2 regions of the Tissierella sp. QWL-11 genome follow, and region 1 is predicted to be linked to the other one. Evidence: predicted binding sites of a transcription regulator. Region 1 holds the regulator's gene; the other holds the start of a gene.
The links. The regulator HrcA, encoded in region 1, represses chaperone genes, less so after heat shock. The targets are predictions, from matches to a motif close to ATTAGCACTCNATANTATNGAGTGCTAAT.
Positions count from the first base shown of each region.

Region 2: AC4PG3_RS03420 (co-chaperone GroES) is a predicted target of HrcA. The motif match lies at 2,712-2,740, and genes of this name have one in related genera.

Region 1 covers NZ_CM178750.1:1,690,561-1,699,297, forward strand. The annotation lists gene mtaB (tRNA (N(6)-L-threonylcarbamoyladenosine(37)-C(2))-methylthiotransferase MtaB) at 1-463, opposite strand, end outside; gene AC4PG3_RS08255 (RsmE family RNA methyltransferase) at 460-1,206, opposite strand; gene prmA (50S ribosomal protein L11 methyltransferase) at 1,216-2,124, opposite strand; gene dnaJ (molecular chaperone DnaJ) at 2,237-3,349, opposite strand; gene dnaK (molecular chaperone DnaK) at 3,456-5,279, opposite strand; gene grpE (nucleotide exchange factor GrpE) at 5,314-5,844, opposite strand; gene hrcA (heat-inducible transcriptional repressor HrcA) at 5,865-6,893, opposite strand; gene hemW (radical SAM family heme chaperone HemW) at 7,018-8,154, opposite strand; gene lepA (translation elongation factor 4) at 8,192-8,737, opposite strand, start outside.
Region 2 covers NZ_CM178750.1:702,738-711,474, forward strand. The annotation lists gene AC4PG3_RS03400 (hypothetical protein) at 1-117, opposite strand, end outside; gene AC4PG3_RS03405 (redox-sensing transcriptional repressor Rex) at 254-892, shown strand; gene AC4PG3_RS03410 (DNA-3-methyladenine glycosylase family protein) at 916-1,791, shown strand; gene AC4PG3_RS03415 (DUF554 domain-containing protein) at 1,891-2,574, shown strand; gene AC4PG3_RS03420 (co-chaperone GroES) at 2,776-3,057, shown strand; gene groL (chaperonin GroEL) at 3,085-4,722, shown strand; gene galE (UDP-glucose 4-epimerase GalE) at 4,930-5,916, shown strand; gene AC4PG3_RS03435 (UDP-glucose--hexose-1-phosphate uridylyltransferase) at 5,926-7,446, shown strand; gene AC4PG3_RS03440 (BadF/BadG/BcrA/BcrD ATPase family protein) at 7,462-8,400, shown strand; gene AC4PG3_RS03445 (MutS-related protein) at 8,435-8,737, opposite strand, start outside.

The DNA of each region.
Region 1 (8,737 bases):
GATTACACCCATCTTGAATCTTTATGTATGCACGAGTTTTAGATTTTATATCTTCTATACTTATATCTTCAAACTCATAGTATTCTCTTATATCTCTAACTATATTTATTTTCTTTTTTTCTATTTTAGCCTGCTCACATAATTCTACTATTTTATTTCTCTCAGTGGTTCCTATGATTACATCTACTTCATCAATTTTGGATACTTCCTCAGGAGACACTTGAGAATAGCAACCTACCACAGCTATTATAGAATCTGGATTTATTTTTTTTGACCTTCTTATAAATTGTCTAGACTTTCTATCAGACAAATTGGTCACAGTGCATGTATTTATAACATATACATCTGCCACATCATTATCTTCAACTACTATATATCCACTTTCTTCAAACAGTTTTTCCATAGCTTCTGTTTCATATTGGTTTACTTTGCAACCTAGAGTATGAAAACCTACTCTTTTCATATGCTCACTCCTAAATCTCCCAATTCATATAGTATAATACTAGCTGTCACTACTCCCGCAGTCTCTGTCCTCAAAATCCTAGGCCCTAAACTTACAATTTTAGCCCCTATTTCCTTTAATTTTTCTATCTCTTCCATTTCAAATCCACCCTCTGGACCTATTACTAGATTTATCTTTTCTCCATTTATAGTCTTTAGAGTATCTTTAAAATTATTATTTGATTCATCTTCATAGGGTACTATAATATTAGCTTCGCCCTTAAGTTTATTTATCATATCTTGAAATCCAAATATATTCTCTACCTTTGGTATATAGTCTCTTTTACTTTGTTTAGCCGCTTCTTTTATTATAGCATTCAATCTATCTATTTTAGATAGTTTCTTTTTATCATCTTTAAACTTTACTATGGACCTATGGGTAAGTACACCATAAAAATCTTTTATACCTATTTCCGTTCCCTTTTGAACTATAAGATCCATCTTACTACCCTTTGGAAACCCTTGATATAAAACTATATCTATAGGAGGCTCTGAAGATTTTAAAGAATTAGAAATCATCTCACATACTGCATAATCATCTTTTATTGCTTCTATGGCGCATAAATAGCTTTTGCCTTCAGAAGATACAATTATTTCATCCCCACTTTTAAGCCTTAAAACCCTATCTATATGTCTTAAATCATTTCCAGTTATAAAAACTTTTCCATCTTTTATCTGTGGTTTTTCTACGAAAAACTTATGCATATATTCACCTTAATTCTTCCTTGCAACTATACAAGCCCAATCTCCTTGTATATCTACTTTATCTATTTTAAAATTATTATCCTTTAATGCTTCTTCCACTAAGGAAACTTTGTCTGATATTATTCCAGAACCAATAAATACACCATCATCTTTTAAAAATCCAGATAAATCTTTAGACATTACAACTATTACTTCTGCAATTATATTTGCAACTATTACATCTGCCTCTCCATTTAATTGATTAAATAAATTGCCTTCAAATATTTCTACTCTATCTTCCACATTATTTATCTTTACATTTTCCGTGGCAACTCTTACACTGTTTGAATCTAAATCTACTCCTATAACTTTGGATGCACCTAGCTTAGCTGATACTATACTTAATATTCCACTTCCACAGCCAATATCATACACAAGGTCTCCCTCTTTTAAATGTTCTTCTAAGGCCTCTGTACACATCCTTGTAGTTTCATGGGTTCCTGTACCAAATGCCATACCTGGGTCCAAATGTATTATTAAATTTCCTTCTTCTTTTTTATATTCTTCCCAAGAAGGCTTTATAATTATATCTTTACCTATTTTAAAAGGTTTATAATATTTTTTATATGATTCTTCCCATTCTGTTGGATCTATCTGATTAACATTTACTATACAATTAGGTATGTTTTTTCTTATATATGCTATTTTTTCCTCTACACCCTTTGTCTGTTGAAAATATGCCTTTATAGTCAGTACATCCTTATCTAATTCTAATAGCTCTAAGTCTATAAAGTCCCAATCTGATTCACTTTTAGACAGTTCTATTATATCATTTGGATCTTCAATAGCTAAGCCTGTAGCACCTACGCTATATAGGACATTTTGAACATGGTCCTCTCTTTCAGGACAAGATTCTACTACGATTTCAACCCATTCCATATATTCACATCCTTAGTATTTATTTATAACGAATAGGAAATTTCTACTTCAATTAACCCGTTGATAGACTCTTTTCTTATAATTATATCCTAAATACTTTTGAAATACTAGTTTAATTGAAGGCATCTTTTACCTTTTCAAAAAAACCTTTTTTGTGAGCTTTATATTTTTGGCCTGATTCTTTGGCAAATTCAATAAGTAATTCTTTTTGCTTATCTGTAACTTTAGATGGGATATTTACCTTTACTGTAAATATAAGATCTCCTCTACCTGCACCTCTTAAATTTGGTACTCCCTTATTTTTAATTCTAAATCTAGTTTCGCTTTGAGTTCCAGGTGGTATACTCCTTTTTTCCACACTTTCTAAAGTAGGCACTTCTATCTCCGCACCTAGAGTTGCTTCAGTGATACTTATAGGTATATCTATATAAAGATCATTTCCTTTTCTAGTATATACTGGATCCTTTTTAACATTTATAAATACATAGAGATCTCCAGCTGGACCACCCTTTTCTCCATCTTCCCCTTCTCCTCTTACTAAAATCCTAGAACCTGTATCAACTCCTGGTGGTACATTTATCTTTATCTTTTTAGATTTATTTACTCTTCCAGCACCTTCACATGTAGGACATTTTTCCTTTATAATTTCTCCAGTTCCATCACATTCATCACAGGTACCAACTCTTACAAATTGGCCAAAGGGTGTTTGCTGAGCATATCTAACTTCACCTGTACCATTACATTTATTACAAGTAGTTTTTTCTGTGCCAGATTTAGCCCCACTTCCATTACAACTAGCACAGGTCTCCATTTTTCTTATCTGAATCTCTTTTTCTTCTCCAAATACTGCTTCTTTAAATTCTAAATTTAAATCGTAGCGTAAATCAGCTCCCCTAACAGGACCAGATTTTCTTCTGCCTCCCTGTGAAAAACCTCCTCCAAATATATCAAATATATCTTCAAAGATATCTCCAAAGCCTCCAAAGTCTCCTCCACCTGCTTGAGGATCTACACCTGCATGACCATATCTATCATATCTGGAACGCTTCTCAGGATTGCTAAGTATTTCATATGCACTTGTGGCCTCTTTAAATTTTTGTTCTGCTTCTTTATTATCAGGATTTAAATCTGGATGATATTTTTTTGCAAGCCTTCTATAGGCTCTTTTTATATCGTCTTCTGTAGCATTTTTTTCCAAACCCAATATTTCATAAAAATCTCTCAAATAAACTCACCGACCTTACTATATTTTCATAAAACTATTTTAACAAAATTCAAAGCTAAATCAAGTGATTTAGCTTTGATATTTTGTTATTTTTTATTATTGTTTCTTATTCTTCGTCTTCATCTACAACTTCATAGTCTGCATCTACTACATCTTCGTCTGCAGTTTGACCTTGTGCTCCTTCTCCACCTTGAGCTTCTTGTTGATATAGTTTTTCTGATATCTTATAGAATTCTTGTTGTAATTCTTCTGTCTTAGCTTTGATATCATCCATATTATCTGTTTCTAAAGATTTTTTCAATGCTTCTAATCTTTCTTCTACTTTTGCTTTTTCATCTTCTGAAATCTTACCTTCTAAATCTTTAAGAGTTTTTTCTGTTTGATATACTAGTGAATCTCCAGTATTTCTTATTTCAATACCTTCTTTTTTCTTTTTATCTTCTTCTGCATGCTTTTCAGCTTCTCTTACTTTTTTCTCGATTTCTTCATCGCTCATTGTAGTTGAAGAAGTTATAGTGATTCTTTGTTCTTTTCCTGTTCCCTTATCCTTTGCACTTACATTTACTATACCATTTGCATCTATATCAAATGTTACTTCAATTTGTGGAACTCCTCTTGGTGCTGAAGGTATTCCTGTAAGTTGGAATCTTCCTAGAGTAGTATTATCAGCTGCCATCTCTCTTTCACCTTGTAGTACATGTATGTCTACAGATGTTTGACTGTCTGCTGCCGTAGTAAATACTTGAGATTTTTTAGTTGGGATAGTAGTATTTCTTTCTATTAATTTAGTAGTAACTCCACCTAGAGTTTCAATTCCTAGGGAAAGAGGTGCAACATCTAATAAAAGTAAATCTTTTACTTCTCCACTTAATACTCCACCTTGAACAGCTGCTCCTAGAGAAACACTTTCATCTGGGTTTATATCCCTTTGTGGGTCCTTACCTATTATCTTTTTAACTGCATCTTGTACTGCTGGTATTCTTGTAGATCCTCCTACTAATAGTACCTTTTCAATAGCTGATGCTTCTAATCCTGCATCTTTAAGTGCTGATTTTACTGGTTCTATAGTCTTATCTACTAAATCAGAAGTAAGTTCATCAAACTTAGCTCTTGTAATATCCATATTTAAATGAAGTGGTCCTGATTGAGTTGCTGTAATAAATGGTAGATTTATATTTGTACTCATAGTACTTGATAATTCTTTTTTAGCCTTTTCTGCAGCTTCTTTTAATCTCTGTAAGCTCATTTTATCCTTTGTTAAATCTATTCCATTTTCTTTTTGGAATTCTTGATTTATATAATTCATAACTCTTTCATCAAAGTCATCTCCACCAAGACTATTATTACCCCTAGTAGATACTACTTCAAATACTCCATCACCTACATCAAGTATAGATACGTCAAATGTACCTCCACCTAAGTCAAATACCATTATCTTGTGTTGACCTTCCATTTTGTCTACACCATATGATAAAGCTGCTGCTGTAGGCTCATTTATAATTCTCTTTACTTCTAGGCCAGCTATTTTACCAGCGTCTTTAGTAGCTTGCCTTTGGCTATCTGTAAAGTATGCAGGTACAGTTATAACTGCCTCTGTAACTTTCTCTCCAAGATAGTCTTCTGCATCTGACTTAAGTTTTTGTAAAATCATAGCTGATATCTCTTCTGGAGAATAGCCCTTATCATCTATTTTCACTTCATAATCAGTACCCATTTCTCTTTTTATAGATTGAATAGTTCTTTCTGGATTTGTAATTGCCTGTCTCTTAGCAGTTTCTCCTACTAGTCTTTCTCCGTCTTTAGTAAATGCTACTATTGATGGAGTGGTTCTATTTCCCTCTGAACTTGGAATTATAGTGGCTTCTCCACCTTCCATTACTGCTACTGCAGAGTTAGTAGTTCCTAAATCAATTCCTATTATTTTTCCCATTTAAATTTCCTCCTTAAAATTTCTAATCTATTTCTCATTTTGAAACTTTAACCATTGATGGTCTTATAACTTTGTCATTTAATGTATATCCTTTTTGTAAAACTCCAGTAACTATACCTTCGTCTACACCTTCTACATCTTCTAATACTATGGCATTGTGACAATTAGGATCAAAATTTTCATCTAATGACTCTATTTCTTTTACACCATGTTTCCTTAAAAGCTCTATCAATTGATTTTCAATCATTTCAATGCCTTTGTAAAACTCATTTTCCTGTTCAATTTCACTTTCCATCGCCCTTTGAAAATTATCTAATATAGGCAATAGTTCACAAACAAAGTTTTCTATACCATAATTAATAAGATTTTGCTTTTCTCTTTCAGTTCTCTTTTTATAATTTACAAAGTCTGCTTGTAGTCTTGCAAGGCTTGTTTTGTACTCTTCTATTTCTTTTTCAAGCTCACTAGTTTCAGGAGCTTCTTCTTGAACTTGCTCTTGTTCCTCTTCTAAATCCTTTTCAATTTCTTCATTGACTTCCTCATTATGCTCATCTTTTTTAACCATTTTTTCACCTCATTTACTCTTTAATCATTTAAAATATTGTTTATATTAAAAGAAAATGACTTTATTATATTTATAAGATTTAAATAGTCCATTCTAGTAGGTCCTATTAATCCAACTTTTCCTATTATCTTATCACCTATTGTATAAGTTGTAGTGATAATACTCAAATCCTTAATAGGAGCATAGATATTTTCACTTCCAATTATAATATCTATTTCATCAGATTTTAAATCCTTAAACAATATATCTAACAAAAGATCCCTATCTTCTACAAATGATATAAATGACTTTGCCTTATCTATATCTTTATACTCTGGAAAATTTAAAATATTAGTGATTCCATCTAGATATAAATCTACTGTTACAAAGTCTCTTATAACTTCACATATAACTGGAATCATTTTTTTAAATACATCTCTAAACTCAATTAAATCATTAGAGATTTCTTCATCAAGTATGCAAAGTATTTCATCTATGGATAGATTGTCAAACTTTTCATTTAAAAAGTTAGATATAGTATTTAAATCATTTGATGATAAAGGCATATCTATTTTAAAAATAGTATTTTTAACAATGCCTGAATTACTTATTATTATCATCAATACTTTTGATCCATCTATTGAAAGTAATTGGATCCTTTTTATAATGCTATTTTTCATCTTGGGTGAGGCTACAACAGTAGTATAGTTTGTAAGTTTTGACAATATCTTTGCAAGATTTTGAATCAAATCATCTATTTCCCAGGTTTGTCTATTTAAAGTATCTATAATCATTTTATCATCTATAGAATTTAACAATTTACACTGTGTCTTTAATAGAGTATCTACATACAATCTATATGCCTTATCTGAGGGAATTCTTCCTGCTGAAGAATATGGCTTAGTCAAATATCCTTGCTCTTCTAAATCAGACATTTCATTTCTGATAGTAGCTGAACTTATACCCAAGTCATATTGTTTAGAAATAGTTCTAGATCCTATGGGCTCCGCACTATCTATATAATTACTAATTATAGCATATAAGATGTTTAATTTTCTTTCATCCAACATAATTCTCACCTCGAGCATTCTACTTTTGGATGTTGTTAGCAATCTACTTCATTGAGTGCTAATGCTTATAAGTATAAATTACCACTTGTAGTCTATTTTGTCAATACCTATATGAAAATTTTTCCTATAATATAAAATCCACTTCTACTATATTAGCTAAATCTAAGCCTTTTTGAGAAAGATATACGTATATATCATCTTCTATTAATAAATTATTCTTTATATGTTTATCTATCACTGTCTTATAAATATCCCTAAATTTTAAATTAAACCTCTCTTTAAATTCTTTTTTGTTTATTCCTTTTATCAATCTTAAACCCATTATGGAATATTCACTTATCTTAGTATTTAAATCTATGACTTCTTCTCCTTTTATTGGAAATTTGCCTTTCTCTAATCTTTCGTTATAATCAATCATACTATCTACATTCCAATATCTTTTATTGTCTATATTGGAGTGACTTCCAATGCCTATGCCTACATAGGCATTTAATTTCCAATATACCATATTGTGTTTGCACTCAAAGCCTAGAAGAGAAAAATTTGATATTTCGTAATGGATGTATCCTTTTTCCTTTAAAAATTTTATCCCATCATGATACATCTGTCTTTCCATATCTTCTGAAGGTAGATTTAACTTATTATCTAAGTACATTTTTTTCATCTTAGTCCCATCTTCTAGGATTAGACCATAATAAGATATATGCTTTATTCCAATATCTGTTAAAATATTAAAATCCCTTATTATATGATCATTTCTTTGATTTGGTAATCCAAACATTAGATCCACATTTATATTGTCTATGCCTGAATTCAATAATAGATTATAAGAATTATAAAAATCATCTACTCCATGAATTCTTCCTATAGACTTTAGAATATCTTCATCAAAACTTTGCATACCCATGCTTACTCTATTTACTCCACTTTCTTTATATATCTCTACCTTTTCCTTATTTAATGTTCCAGGATTTGCCTCTATACTAACTTCTACTAGGGCTTCAGTATTGAAATTCTCTTTAATATATTTTAATATACTATAAATATATTTTCCATCTATGGAAGAAGGAGTTCCTCCTCCTATAAATATGGTGTAAATACTATAATTTTTTAATCTTTCTTTATAAAGTGAAAGTTCTAATAGTATATTATCTATATATCCTTTTATATTTATACTATCTTTCTTAAAGGATAAAAAATCACAATAATAACATTTACTTTCACAAAAAGGAATATGAATATACAAGCTTATCTTTTCCATCTTCTTCTCCCATTAAAAATGCACACAATTGTGTGCATTATTTTTCGTCATATTTTAATACAGATAAAAAAGCTTCTTGAGGAACTTCTACTGAACCAATTTGTCTCATTTTCTTTTTACCCTCTTTTTGCTTTTCTAAAAGTTTTCTCTTTCTAGATATATCTCCACCATAACATTTAGCAAGTACATCTTTTCTAAGAGCTCTTATGGTTTCACGAGCTATTATCTTTCCACCTACACTTGCTTGTATAGGAACTGCAAACTGATGCCTTGGAATTACATCTACAAGTCTTTCAGCTATACTTCTGCCTCTTTCATAAGCCTTTTCACGATGTACTATAAGTGAAAAAGCATCAACTAATTCTTCATTTATGAGTATATCTAGTTTCACTAAATCAGATTTCACGTAAGTTTTAAACTCATAATCAAAACTTGCATATCCTCTAGTTCTAGATTTTAAAGCATCAAAAAAATCATATATAACTTCATTTAAAGGTAGTTCATAATGTATAACTACACGAGTTTCTTCTAAATACTCCATATTTATAAAAGTACCTCTTTTATTTTGACACAATTCCATTAT
Region 2 (8,737 bases), 990 kb from region 1:
AGTACAACTCTCATATTTTTCTTCACTCATACTTTTAAGAGAAGAGGCAGTAGAATCATCTAAATTATAACTATCACAGTGAACTGCAATTTTTCTAAATTGTTCTAGACTTGCCATTTAAATCACTCCTTTTAAATAGTATGAGGATATATTATTTTAATATTCAAGCCTAAATAACTTTAATTGTAGGAAAATTGACTAAGTTTTATCAAGATGCTATAATATGTAATAAACTATTAGGATGGTGGTAAGAATGAAAAAGGATAAGGTATCAATAACAGTAATTAGAAGACTGCCTATATACTATAGATATTTGGAAGAATTGCTTCAAAATGGAATAAATAGAATATCCTCAAAAGAATTAAGTAATATAACAGGTTTTACAGCATCTCAGATTAGACAAGATTTAAATAATTTTGGAGGGTTTGGGCAGCAGGGATATGGATATAATGTAAAAGAACTTCATGGGGAAATTGGCAAGATATTAGGATTAGATAAAGAATATAAAGTCGTATTAACAGGTGCTGGTAATCTTGGCCATGCAATTGCCATATATAAAGGATTTAAAGAATCGGGATTTAATACTGTAGAAGTATTTGACAAGAATCCAGATAATCCTAGACATAAAAATAGAGGTTTAGGAGTTAGACCTATGGAGGAATTAGAAGGATTTTTAAAAGAAAATCATATAGATATAGGTATTATAACTACTAATAAAGCTCAAGCTCAAAGGGTAGCTGATATATATGTAAAGAATGGTGTAAAAGCTATTTGGAACTTTGCACCTATAGATTTAGTAGTACCAGAGGATGTAATTGTAGAAACTGTAAGATTAAGTGAAAGTCTATTTACATTATCATACTTTTTAAAAGAATCAAAAAAGACAGATTAGTACTTATATATAAGGGAGAGTCTATGAAATATACTATAGTAGAAGAAAAGAATAGGATAATCCTAAAGGATATAAAAAATTTTAATCCTAAGCATATATTTGAATGTGGTCAAGCTTTTAGATGGGAAAAAAAAGAAGATTTAAGTTATGATATAGTAGCTTTTGGTCGAATGTTAAATGTGAAAAAAGAAAATCAAGATATTATCTTAACAGGTACGGATATAGAAGACTTTAATAGTATATGGTATAATTATTTTGATTTAGATAGGGATTATGATGAAATAAAAATGAAACTATCAAAGGATCCAATATTAAAAGAAGCTATAGATTTTGGTTCTGGATTAAGAATATTAAATCAAGAACCCTTTGAAATAGTAATATCTTTTATAATATCTGCAAATAATCAAATACCTAGAATAAAAAAATCAATAGAGTTAATTTCTGCAGAATATGGTACACAAAGGAGTGGACCTTGTGTGTATTATAGTTTTCCAACACCTTTAGAATTATCTAGGGCAAATGCGGAGGATTTAAGAGCTAAGGCAAAGGTAGGATTTAGAGATAAACGAATTGTTGAAACCAGTAAAATCATATCAAATGGAGATTTAAATTTAGACGATATATTTAAAATGAGTAGAGAAGAAGGAAAAAAATTACTTATGACCCTACCTGGAGTAGGACCAAAGGTTAGTGATTGTATACTTTTATTTGCCTTCAATAAAGATGAAGCTTTTCCTGTAGATGTTTGGGTTAAAAGAGTAATGGAGTATTTTTACTTAAAAAAAGATACAAATATAAAAGATATTGGTATGTATGGAGCTAAGATTTTTGGAAACCTTGCAGGTTTTGCTCAACAATATCTATTTTACTATGCAAGAGAACTTGGAATAGGTAAATAAATATTATTTAGGCTAGTTTATAGCCTATTTTTTTATGGTAATTTTTATTAAAATAGTATATTCTTATAGATATTAAATTAAAGGACAAGGAGGGTTTCTATGTTAGGCACTATGGTAAATGTAGTAGCAATAATAAGTGGGGCATTACTTGGAATTATAATAAGAAATGGAATAAAAGATGATTACAAAAATACAATTATGGATGGTCTAGGCCTATCGGTAATTATAATAGGTATAATGGGTGGTATAAAAGCTCAAAATATGACTTTAGTAATTGTAAGTATTGTAATAGGCAGTATTATAGGAGAAATTATAGGAATAGAAAAAAGATTAAATAACCTGGGAGATAAAATGGAGAAATCCTTTGGAAAAGGGGATTCTAATTTTTCTAAGGGGTTTGTAACAGCTTCTTTAGTCTATTGTATAGGGGCAATGGCCATAGTAGGATCACTTGAATCAGGGCTTATGGGAAATCACAACACTTTATTTGCGAAGTCTGTATTAGATGGTATCTCAGCTATAATATTTGCATCAACTCTTGGGATTGGTGTAGCCTTTTCTGCTGTACCAGTACTTATATATCAGGGAAGTATTACATTGCTTTCCGGTTCTCTAAAGGATATATTAACTCCAGAAGTTATAACAGAGATGTCTGCTGTAGGAGGAATACTTATACTTGCCATAGGAATAAATATACTAGAAATCAAAAAGATTAAGATAGGAAACATGTTGCCGGCTATATTTATACCTATAATATATTCAGTTATAATATCTTTATTTTAAAATGGAGAAAAAGCAAGTAAAACCAAGAAAATTTGAGTAAATAAGTATAAATTTGAATTAATGGTAAATAATGCTAGGGTGGTAAAAAATCTAGCACTTGATTAGACAAATAATTTAAGGTAACATTGAATACAGGACTTAGCACTCACTGCAGTCGATTGCTAATAAAATAAAAAAGATAAAACAAGGAGGTAGTATCCTATGAATTTAAAACCATTAGGAGACAGAGTGGTTATTAAAAAAGTAGAAGCGGAGGAGAAGACAAAGAGTGGTATAGTTTTACCTAGCTCTGCTAAAGAACAGCCACAAATGGCTGAAGTTATAGCTATTGGAGCAGATATTACTAATGATGAAAAGAAAAAAGAACAAATCAAAACTGGGGATACAGTAATATTCTCTCAATATGCAGGTACTGAAATCAAACTTGATGGCGAAGAATTAACTATCTTAAAATTATCAGATATCTTAGCGGTAGTTCAATAATTAATCGATTAAAAGGAGTGAATATAAATGGCAAAGGAAATTTTATTTGGTGAAGATGCCCGTCGTGCAATGGAGACAGGTATAAATAAATTAGCTAATACAGTTAAAGGTACTTTAGGACCTAAAGGTAGAAATGTAGTATTAGATAAAAAATTTGGTGCACCACTTATTACAAATGATGGTGTAACTATAGCTCGTGAAATAGAATTAGAAGATAAATATGAAAATATGGGAGCACAACTTGTAAAAGAAGTTGCTACAAAAACTAATGATGTAGCTGGAGATGGTACTACTACTGCAACACTACTTGCTCAAGCTATCATAAGAGAAGGACTTAAAAATGTAGCAGCAGGTGCAAACCCAATGATTATTCAAAAGGGAATAAAAAAAGCTGTAGATGCTACAGTTGAACAAATCAAAAACTTTTCAGTAAAAGTAGATTCTAAAGATGCTATAGCTCAAGTAGGATCTATATCTGCTGGAGATGAAGAAATAGGAAAACTAATAGCAGAGGCTATGGAAAAAGTAGGAAATGACGGAGTTATAACTGTAGAAGAATCAAGGTCAATGGGCACTACTTTAGAAGTTGTAGAAGGTATGCAATTTGACAGAGGATATGTATCACCTTATATGGTAACAGATACAGATAAGATGGTAGCAGAAATTGAAAACCCATATATCCTTATTACAGATAAGAAAATTACAAGTATACAAGAGATACTTCCAGTATTAGAGCAAATAGTTGAACAAGGTAAACCTTTAATCCTTATTGCAGAGGATATTGAAGGTGAAGCAATGGCTACTTTAGTAGTAAATAAACTTAGAGGTACATTCAACTGTGTAGCTGTAAAAGCTCCAGGATTTGGTGATAGAAGAAAAGAAATGTTACAAGATATAGCTATCTTAACAGGAGCTACTGTTATATCTGAAGAATTAGGATATGAATTAAAAGAAGCTACACTAGATATGCTAGGTAGTGCAGCAAAAGTTAAAATAGATAAGGAAAACACTGTAATAGTTAATGGAGCTGGAGACGATTCAGTTATAAAAGACAGAGTAAGACAATTAAAAGTTCAACTTGAAGAAACTGAAAGTGAATTCGATGCTGAAAAACTTCAAGAAAGGCTTGCTAAGCTTTCAGGTGGAGTAGCAGTTATCCAAGTAGGTGCTGCAACAGAGACAGAACTAAAAGAGCGAAAACTAAGAATTGAAGATGCTCTATCAGCTACTCGTGCAGCAGTAGAAGAAGGATTAGTACCTGGTGGTGGAACAGTTCTAATAGATTCTATACCTGCTGTTGAAAAAATCTTAGATGAAACTGTTGGCGATGAAAAAACAGGAGTTAAGATTATCCTTAAAGCTTTAGAAGAACCAGTAAAGCAAATAGCAACAAATGCAGGACTAGAAGGTTCTATCATAGTTGAAAAAGTAAAAGAAGCAGAAAATGGAATAGGTTTTGATGCTTTAAATGAAAAATATGTAAATATGGTAGAGTTAGGAATAGTTGACCCAACTAAAGTAACTAGATCAGCTCTACAAAATGCAGCAAGTGTATCTGCTATGGTTCTAACTACAGAATCTGCAGTTGCTGATATTGAAGAAGAAGACTCCATGGCTGGTATGGGCGGCATGGGAGGAATGGGTGGCATGGGCGGAATGATGTAATAATTCCCCAAACCCGTTAATCAACAATTTTATAAAGTGAAGAATTGATTTAATAAGAAGAGAGGTCTATCATTAATTGATAAATTAGTGATGGACCTCTTTTGATTGATCAGATGTATAATCTTTTTTAAATCTTGACAGTATTGACAATACAGAATACTTACAATAGTATTAGAATTAAAAGATGGAAAATTAAGGGGGAGAATTATGTCAATTTTAGTTTGTGGTGGAGCAGGATATATTGGTTCTCACTGTGTATATAAGTTGATTGAACAAGGTCAAAAAGTTATTATAATAGATAATTTAGAAACAGGTAATAAAGAGGCAATCCATCCTAATGCAGTGTTTTACAAAGGAGATATAAGGGATGAGAGCTTTTTAGAAGAGGTATTTGCCAAAGAAGAAATAAAGGGAGTTATTCATTTTGCCGCAAATTCTCTAGTTGGAGAGAGTATGGTAAATCCACTTAAATATTTTAATAATAATGTTCATGGAACAGAAGTCTTATTAAAATCAATGGTTAAACACAATATAGATAAAATAGTATTTTCTTCCACTGCAGCAGTTTATGGTGAGCCTGGAAAGGATTTAATAGACGAAGAGACAAATCCTAATCCTACAAACACTTATGGAGAGACAAAGTTAACCATGGAAAAGATGATGAAATGGGTAGATAAGATACATGGAATTAAATATGTAAGTTTGAGATATTTTAATGTGGCGGGAGCTCATAAAAATGGGAAAATAGGTGAAAGTCATGATCCAGAAACTCATCTTATTCCCTTAGTACTCCAAGTTCCCTTGGGAAAGAGAGACAAGATAATGATATTTGGGGATGACTATCCTACAAAGGATGGCACTTGCATAAGAGATTACATTCATGTAGAAGACTTAATAGATGCACATCTTTTAGCTCTTGATTATTTAAATAGGGAAAATACAAGCAATATATTTAATCTTGGAAATGGAGAAGGTTTTTCAGTAAAAGAGATTATAGAAGCAAGTGAAAGAGTTGTAGGTGAAAATATAAAAAAAGAAATTGCCAAAAGAAGAGCAGGAGATCCAGCAGTACTTGTAGCATCATCGGAAAAAGCTAGACAAACACTAGGTTGGAAGCCTAAGTACACAAATGTAGAAGATATAATAAATTCTGCTTGGAAATTTCATAAAAAACATAAAAACGGATTAAAATAGGTGATTAATATGATAGATATAAATGTAGAGATAAGAGATTTAGTGGAATACGCCATAGATAAAAAATTCTTAGATAGAAGAGACAGAGTATATGGTATAAACAGGATACTAGAAGTTATAAATCAAAAAGAATATAAAGAACCTGATACATTTACAAGCACTAAAAGAGATATAGAAGATATTTTAAATAATTTTAGAAAATGGGCAGTGGAAAATAAAATAGTGGAAAATGATAGCGTAAGTACCCTAGACCTATTTGATACAAGAATTATGGGGGTACTAGTAAAGAGACCTTCAGAAATAGAGAGAGAGTTTTGGGAGAACTATGACATATCTCCTAAAGAAGCTACAGACTTTTATTATAATTTATCTATAGATACAAACTATATTAGGAAACAAAGGGTTTCAAAGGATATAAAATGGGTTTATAAATCATCCTATGGAGATTTAGATATAACTATAAATATGTCTAAACCAGAAAAAGATCCTAGAGATATAGAGAGGATGAAAAATGAGAAGTCTTCAAATTATCCTAAATGTCTGCTATGTAGGGAAAATGAAGGTTATAGAGGTGGAGGGTCCCATCCAGCTAGAGGAAATCATAGGATAATTCAGCTAGATTTAAATGAAGAACAATGGTTTCTCCAATACTCTCCTTATACATATTATAATGAACATTGTATAGTCTTTAAGGGAGCTCATGAGCCTATGAATGTGGACATAAATACATTTAAAAGACTATTGGATTTTGTAGAAGATTTTCCCCATTATTTCATAGGTTCAAATGCAGGACTACCAATTGTAGGAGGTTCTATATTAAGTCATGATCACTTCCAAGGTGGTAGATATTCCTTTGCTATGGAAAATGCACAGGAGGAAAATCATTTAGAAATAGATGGGATATATACATCAACTTTAAAATGGCCTATGAGTGTGATAAGGCTTAAATCAAAAGATAAAGAGAGATTAATACAAAAAGCCTATGATATATCCAAGTCTTGGGAAGTCTATAATGATAAATCAGTGGGGATCATATCTGATACAAATGGAACACCTCATAATGCGATTACACCTATTTGTAGAAAAAGAGATAATCTCTATGAGATTGATTTAGTTCTTAGAAATAATAGAACTACAAAAGAAAGACCATATGGCTTATTTCATCCTAGAGAAGAATATCACAATATAAAAAAAGAAAATATAGGGCTGATAGAAGTCATGGGCTTGGCTGTCCTTCCATCTAGATTAAAAAGGGAAATTGAAGATTTAAAAGAATATCTTTTGAAAAAGGATTTAGATTCTATAAAAGAGGATAATAATTTAAAAAAACATTTAGATCTTGCTAAAAATATATTGGAAGAAAGCAAAGTAGATAGGGAAAATATTGATTATATAGTAGAAAATAAAGTAGGAGAAGTATTTTTAAATGTACTAAAAGATGCAGGAGTTTTTAAGGATACAGAAGAAGGCCAGGATGCTTTTAATAGATGTCGAGAGAATTTATTTTCACAAGTTCAAATAGTCTCATAGATTGAGGGGAAAAAGATGAAATTTTTAGGAGTAGATGGTGGTGGAACTAAAACAGAATTCATTATAATAGATGAAATGGGCAATATACTCTCATATTGTAAAAGATCTAGTTGTCATTACAAACAGACTTCTCTATTAAATTTTAAAAATGTCTTAAGGGAAGGCATTGATTATGTATGCAAGAAATCACACACTAAACTTTTAGAAATCGACTATGCAGTCCTTGGAATTCCTGGATATGGATGCATTATAGAGGATATGAATATTTTAGAGGATGTAGTAGGCGAAATATTTCCTACAAATAGATTTAAATGTGTAAACGATGGAGAAATAGCTTGGGCAGGTTCCTTAGCTTTTCAGCCAGGAATAAATATCGTAAGTGGGACAGGCTGTATTGGATTTGGAGTAGATAGGGAGTATTCCAAATTGGAAAGTGGCGGTTGGGGAAGTTTTTGTGGAGATGAGGGTTCAGGATATTGGCTTGGGAAAAAGGCAATAGAACTCTTCACTAAGCAATCTGATGGAAGACTTGAAAAGTCTCCCATCTATTATATCTTAAAAGAAAGATTTAAACTAAAAAATGATAGACAAATAGTGAATATACTATTAAACAAATACCATATGGATAGGAGAGAAATAGCATCCTTATCAAAGAGCTTAAAGCTTGCTGCAGATATGGGAGATAAGTTTGCAATAGAATTTTTTAAAATGGCAGCTTATGAATACTATTTAATTGTAAAATCGCTAATAAATCAATTGGATTATAAGCTAAAAGAAGAAATTTTAATTTCTTATTCAGGTGGAGTATTTAAGGCGGGAGAATATGTATTAGAGCCTTTTAAAGCTTATTTAAATAATCTAAGTGGAAACCTAAAACTTATAGAGCCAATTTTAAGCCCTGTGTTAGGGGCAGCTCTATATAGTATGAAGATAGTTTTAGGTGAATTAAAATGAACAAAGGGTAGGGGAAACTTTGTTTATTTTTCCCCTACTCCATAACCTCTATACCAACTAATTCCATAAGATGTCTTGCATTGGTAGACTTTGATCTACCTTTTTTTATTTTATAATCAAAGGAAATCTTTCCGTTTATATAGTCCTCAGCAAAGTGATAATTTTCTATCCTAGGATATCTATCTAGTTCACATAGCTCAAAGTCATGGGTAGTAATAGCACCTATTAATCCTAGGGCATTTAAATTTTTTAATACATTTTTTGCTCCAAATATTCTATCCTTAGAATTTGTACCTTTAAATATCTCATCTATTAAAAATACTGTATCTTTATTTTT